Regions from separate parts of the Paraburkholderia youngii genome, predicted to be linked through region 2. Evidence: predicted binding sites of a transcription regulator. Region 2 holds the regulator's gene; the other holds the start of a gene.
The links. Region 2 encodes LexA, which represses DNA repair genes until DNA is damaged. Its sites were predicted from a motif close to ACTGTATNNNNATACAGT; they were not measured.
Positions count from the first base shown of each region.

Region 1: recA (recombinase RecA) is a predicted target of LexA. The motif match lies at 1,762-1,779, and genes of this name have one in related genera.

Region 1 is NZ_JAALDK010000001.1:186,316-189,730, reverse strand. Features, by position in the region: gene recX (recombination regulator RecX) at 1-576, opposite strand, end outside; gene recA (recombinase RecA) at 584-1,660, opposite strand; gene G5S42_RS00890 (response regulator transcription factor) at 1,915-2,712, shown strand; gene G5S42_RS00885 (sensor histidine kinase) at 2,722-3,415, shown strand, end outside.
Region 2 is NZ_JAALDK010000001.1:4,772,088-4,775,502, forward strand. Features, by position in the region: gene cysT (sulfate ABC transporter permease subunit CysT) at 1-256, opposite strand, end outside; gene G5S42_RS21855 (sulfate ABC transporter substrate-binding protein) at 418-1,464, opposite strand; gene lexA (transcriptional repressor LexA) at 1,776-2,426, shown strand; gene G5S42_RS21865 (hypothetical protein) at 2,525-2,869, shown strand; gene G5S42_RS21870 (DUF2939 domain-containing protein) at 2,989-3,415, shown strand, end outside.

The DNA.
Region 1 (3,415 bases), 4.6 Mb from region 2:
TTCGACGACCGCCGGGTTCAGCGCGTGCTGCTTCAGTTCACCGAGAATGCGGCTCGTGCCAAGCCGCGATGCGCGCCGGTGAACCAGACTTTCCGCGAAGCGCGAGTCCGATAGCCAGTTTTCGGCTTCCAGCGAGTCAAGCACCGTGTCGAGCGAATCGGTTTCCTCGACGTAGGGCTTCAGCTTGCGCGCGAGTTCGGCGCGGCTATATTCGCGACGCGACAGATAGCCGAGCGCCCGTGCTTTCAGCGAACGGGCTGGGCGTTGGGATTTTCTGCTGTCGTCTTGGTCGGCCTGCCCCGGCTTCACTTCGTCGGCCTGGCGACGCGAACGGCTGTAGGTGACTTCGGAGGGGGGGCGGGAATCGCGCCCGGAGAAATCCGGGCTGGACGATGCTGCAGGGGATGCAGACCGTGTACGCTGCGGCCCGCGGCCTGAGGCGCGGTCGTGTGCGTCGAACGATTCGAACGGATCGAATGGATCGCCGGAATCTGGCGATCCATCCGCCGTGTCGCGCGGGCCGTCCGGATGGCGTCCAGAGTCGGAACCGGACAGCGGCCGGCCTTTGCGTATCACGTGATGCTTACTCTTCTTCGTCCGCGACTTCAGCGCCCGCGCCAGTCACGGCGTCCGCCATCGCGGTGACGCCCAGCGATTCGCGGATACGGTTTTCGATTTCGCGAGCGATGTCCGGATTTTCGCGCAGGAATTCACGCGCGTTGTCCTTGCCCTGACCGATCCGCTCGCCGTTGTAGCTGTACCATGCGCCAGCCTTGTCGACGATCTTCGCCTGCACGCCGAGGTCGATGATTTCGCCCTGACGCGAGATGCCCTCGCCGTACAGGATGTCGAAGATCGCTTCGCGGAACGGCGGCGACACCTTGTTCTTGACAACCTTCACGCGCGTTTCGTTGCCGATCACTTCGTCGTTCTTCTTGATCGAACCGATGCGGCGGATGTCCAGACGCACCGACGCGTAGAACTTCAGCGCATTACCGCCCGTGGTGGTTTCCGGGTTGCCGAACATCACGCCGATCTTCATGCGGATCTGGTTGATGAAGATCACGAGGCAGTTCGTGCGCTTGATCGTGCCGGTCAGCTTGCGCAGTGCCTGCGACATCAGACGCGCCTGCAGACCCGGCAGCGAGTCGCCCATTTCGCCTTCGATTTCCGCCTTCGGCACCAGCGCCGCCACCGAGTCGATCACGATCATGTCGATCGAGCCCGAGCGCACCAGCGCGTCGGCGATTTCGAGCGCCTGCTCGCCGGTGTCCGGCTGCGAGACCAGCAGGTCGGCGACGTTCACGCCGAGCTTGCCCGCGTATTGAATGTCCAGCGCGTGTTCCGCGTCGATGAACGCCGCGGTGCCGCCGAGCTTCTGCATTTCGGCGATGACCTGAAGCGTCAGCGTGGTTTTACCGGACGATTCCGGACCGTAGATTTCGACCACGCGGCCGCGCGGCAAACCGCCGACGCCCAATGCGATGTCGAGGCCGAGCGATCCGGTGGAGACCACCTGGATGTCTTCGACTGCCTCACCTGCGCCGAGCCGCATGACCGACCCTTTGCCGAACTGCTTTTCGATCTGCGCGAGCGCGGCGGCGAGAGCCTTGCTCTTTTCAGCAGTCAGTCCAGCCGAGCCTTTCTTGCTTTCTTCCATGAATCGTCCTTTGCTATGATGAACGGCGTCTGAGGCAGGTGTGCACCCGTGGTTTCACTCGAATTGAGCGGAGCCTGCAGGACATCACACGAAACGCAGACACTGTATAAAAAAACAGTGGTTTTGGCAAGCGCGATTATCATGCGAACGCGCATTTTTACTGTCGCGTCACCCCCACTACCCACAATAATGTTCGGAGACCGCTGCGCGCCGGGGCAAGCCCCACGGTGCCGGCAAAGCCAGGCTGGCGCACCATGCGAATTCTGATTGCCGAAGACGACAGCATACTCGCGGACGGTCTGGTTCGATCACTCCGCCAATCGGCCTATGCGGTCGATCACGTCAAAAGCGGCGTAGAAGCCGATACCGCGTTGTCAATGCAGACGTTCGACCTATTGATCCTCGATCTGGGCCTGCCGCGCATGTCCGGGCTCGAGGTGCTGCGCCGCCTGCGCGCGCGCAATTCGAACCTGCCCGTGCTGATCCTGACCGCCGCAGACAGTGTGGACGAACGCGTCAAAGGCCTCGACCTCGGCGCCGACGATTACATGGCCAAGCCCTTCGCGCTGAACGAACTCGAAGCTCGCGTGCGCGCGCTGACGCGGCGCGGTGCCGGCGGTGGCCCGACCGTCGTGCGGCATGGCTCACTGTCGTTCGATCAGGTGGGCCGCATCGCCTATGTCAACGACCAGGTGATCGATCTGTCCGCGCGCGAGCTCGGTCTGCTCGAAGTGCTGCTGCAACGGATCGGCCGGCTGGTCTCGAAAGAGCAGCTGGTCGACCATCTTTGCGAATGGGGCGAGGAAGTCAGCAACAACGCGATCGAAGTCTACGTGCACCGGCTGCGCAAGAAGATCGAGCCGAGCGGCGTGCGCATCATCACCGTGCGCGGGCTCGGCTACTGCCTCGAAAAAGCGGCGCCGCCGGCGAATGCGAACACGCCCGCCGCCGCTGCCGGCTCCGAGCCGCAAACGGCACAAGCGGCACAAGCGGCACCACCATCCACCGCGCCGTCGTCTGCCGCGATGCCGGCGAGCCATCACTACAAATAGAGGCCAGCGATGTCCGCACGCGCTGATCGCGCCACGGCGCACGCGGCGGACCTCGACGAGGCGCGCGACGCGCGCTACGCCAACCCGTTCGCCCCGCCCGACGAAACCGAAGCCGCCGCCGAAGCGCGTCCGCGCTCCCTGTTCGGCGAGATTCTCGACTGGATGCTCGCGCCGCTGCTGCTGCTGTGGCCGATGAGCCTCGCGGTCACCTATCTGGTCGCGAAGTCGATCGCGAACGGCCCGTTCGACCGCGCGCTCGAAACCGACGCCTATGTGCTCGCGCGCCAGATCCATCCGGTCAACGGCGTCGCGGAGCTGTCGCTGCCCGAGTCGACGCGCGATTTCCTGCGCGCCGACAACGTCGACAGCGTGTTCTTTCAGGTGCTCGGCACGCGCGGCGAGCTGGTGGCCGGCGAGCGCGACATGCCGCTGCCGCACGAGGAGGACCGCCCGCCACCGGGCCTCGTCGAATTCCGCGACGACGTGCTGCGCGGCAATGACATCCGCGTCGCGTATACGACCGTCGAGTTTCCGCAGACGCCGGGCGCGCAGCCCGTGCTGGTGCAGGTCGCCGAAACGCTCGACAAGCGCAGCCAGCTCGCCAACGACATCATCAAGGGCGTGATCCTGCCGCAGTTCGTGATTCTGCCGCTCGCGATCCTGCTCGTGTGGTTCGGGCTGTCGCGCGGGCTGGAACCGCTGC
Region 2 (3,415 bases):
CCCACGCGACGAGAAAGCCGAACACCGCGTTGATCAGCGCGCCGCCGAGCGCCGAGAAGAACGTCAGCCGATACGACGCGAGCACGCGCGGCGACGTGACCGCGCGCACGAACTGGTCCCAGTCGAGCGTCGCGGTTTTCAGAAAGGTCGCCGCCAATGGAATCAGCACCACGAGGCTCAAATAAGCCACCGTGATGCCGAGTGTCAGGCCAAAGCCGGGCAATGCGCTCGGCTTGCGGAAGGTCAACGTGGTCATGCTGGATACTCGTTCATGGTTGATGCTCGCGCGGTTGTTCGTGTTGCGGTGTTGCGGTGTTGCGGTACTACCGCCCTGCTGGCCAGCGGGTCCCGGTTAGCCGAAAGCGCGCCCATTGGGCGCGCCCTTGTTGCCTGTGCCCGTGCTTCAGGCGATGCTTGTTACTGCGGCTGATAAATCGAATCGAATACGCCGCCGTCCGCGAAATGGGTCTTCTGCGCGTTGGTCCAGCCGCCGAACGAATCGTCGATCGTGTACAGCTTCAGCTTCGGAAACTTCGCGGTCAGGTCGGCCGGCACCTTGTTCGAACGCGGACGATAGAAATTGCGCGCGGCGATCTCCTGCCCTTCCTCGCTATACAGAAAGTTCAGATACGCGTCGGCCAGCTTGCGCGTGCCGTGTTTGTCGACGACCTTGTCGACCACCGCGACCGGCGGCTCGGCCAGGATGCTCACCGTCGGCACCACGATCTCGAACTTGTCCGGACCGAACTCCTTCACCGACAGAAACGCCTCGTTTTCCCACGCGATCAGCACATCGCCGATACCGCGCTGCACGAAGCTGGTGGTCGCGCCGCGCGCGCCCGAATCGAGCACGCCGGCGTTCTTGTACAGCTTGCCGACGAACTCCTTGGCCTTCTGGTCGTTGCCGCCCGGCTGATGCTCGGCGTACGCCCACGCGGCCAGGTAGTTCCAGCGCGCGCCGCCGGAGGTCTTCGGATTCGGCGTCACGATCGACACGCCCGGCTTCACCAGATCGTCCCAATCCTTGATGTGCTTCGGGTTGCCCTTGCGCACCAGAAACACGATCGTCGACGTGTACGGCGAGGCGTTGTCCGGCAGACGCTTCTGCCAGTTCTTGTCGACGAGCCCCTTGTTCGCGATGGCGTCGATGTCATATGCGAGCGCGAGCGTCACGACGTCGGCCTGCAGACCGTCGAGCACCGAGCGAGCCTGCGCGCCCGAGCCGCCGTGCGACTGCTTGAAGGTGACGGCTTCGCCGGTCTTGGCCTTCCATTCTTTGCCGAATGCCTGATTGATGTCCTGATACAGCTCGCGCGTCGGATCGTAGGACACGTTCAGCAGCGTGGTGTCGGCGTGCGCGACGCCGCTTGCGCCCAACATGCCGAGCGTACCCACCGCGCCGACGGCAAGCGCCGTGATCAGTTTTCTGGTTCGAGCCGCGAGCCCCGTATGCCGATGGTTCATTTCAGTTTCTCTCCGCGTGATGGTCCGCTGATAAGCGTCTGGTGTTGTTTTGCGTCGCGGTCACGTGCACATGAGCGCTAACCGGAAGCCAGTCTATCGAAGGGCTTTCATCATTAAAAATAATGTTTCTTCATTTTTTAATGCCCAAAAGTGGTAACGGCAGACGCACCGGCTGTTCAGACGCCGAAATCGTCGCCATGTCGCCGATAAACGACGCCCCAGCGCGCCCCTTGCGTCGAACTTAAAGTAAAGCTTGAAATGCGCCGAATACTGTATAAAAATACAGTCACCTGTTCATACATACAGTGGCCATGACCAAACTCACCGCACGACAGCAGCAGGTTTTCGATCTGATCCGCCGCGCGATCGAACGCACCGGCTTTCCGCCCACTCGCGCGGAAATTGCCGCCGAACTCGGTTTCAGCTCGGCCAATTCCGCGGAAGAGCATCTGCGCGCGCTGGCGCGCAAGGGCGTGATCGAACTCGCGGCCGGCGCGTCGCGCGGCATCCGCCTGCTGTCCGGGCAGGAGGATGCGCCGCACCAGTTCACGCTGCCGCATGCGGGCCTGATGCAGTTGTCATTGCCGCTGATCGGCCGGGTCGCGGCGGGTAGCCCGATCCTCGCGCAGGAACATATCTCGCAGCACTACGCGTGCGACCCGGCGCTGTTCTCGAGCAAGCCCGATTACCTGCTGAAGGTGCGCGGCCTGTCGATGCGCGACGCCGGCATTCTCGACGGCGACCTGCTCGCGGTGCAAAAGCGCAGCGAAGCGAAAGACGGCCAGATCATCATTGCGCGGCTTGGCGACGACGTGACGGTCAAGCGTCTGAAGCGCCGGCCGAACGGCATCGAACTGATCGCCGAAAACCCCGACTACGACAACATCTTCGTGGAAACCGGCAGCGCGGATTTCGCGCTCGAAGGAATCGCGGTCGGGCTGATTCGCCCCAGCGAGTTCTGATCTTTGTTGCCGGAACGCTCGCGCCGGTTTGTCCGAACCAAGCCGCATTAACGCCCGCATTACGCCGCGCATTCAAGCCGCATCGTCTGGAGAGACTCATGGAACGCCTTGCCCGCCTGCTGCCTTTTCGCCAGTTCGGCCGTCTGCGCCATCTGCGCAAGCTCACGCCTTGCGCGCCGATCGACGCGCCCGCGGCGCGCACGCCGCCGCTGTTCGACGTGCCTGCCGAAGCTTCCGGTCTGCCGTCGTCGTTGCCGGCGTTTGCGCGCGTATCGCTGAATTCGGCGCTGAATATCGCGGAGCCCGCGCGCCGCGCTCCGGTGCGGGTCTATCATGGACCGTCGCGACTGATCATGGTCGGCACCGTCGACGCCGTATGCCGTATGATCGATCGTTGCATAGCCGACGAAGCCAACGTGCACGGCGCGGTGTTCGAAGCCTGAGCGAATTCTGAGCACGCATGCAATAAGCACTTCGGATGTTCAGAGATTCGCGTGGAATGGGATCGTTTCGACCTCGCCGTGGTCGACGTTAGATCATCACTGACGTGGAGTCCCATTCGATGACAATTCCGAAACGCACACAGGGCAGCGCCACCCGGCCGCTGCTGATCACGCTGATCGTGGTGATCGTGATTGCCGCGCTAGGCTTTATTTACGCGTCACCGTATCTCGCGGTGAACAATCTCAAACGCGCGGCAGACGCGCGTGACGTGCAAACCGTCAATCAGTACGTCGACTTCCCCGCGCTGCGCGATAGCCTGAAGCAGCAGGTGGGCGCCATGCTGACGCACCGGCTCGAAGCGGATGCCGGGAACAAGATGGCCACGATCGGCGCGGTGATCGGCGTGACACTGATCGGCCCGCTCGTCGATGCCTATGCGACACCCGACGGCGTCGCGGCACTGCTGAACGGCATGCCGCCGCGCGGCACACCGGGCGAGCAACCGTCAGCACCGCCAGCCGCGGGCGGAGAAGCGCCGGCCGCAT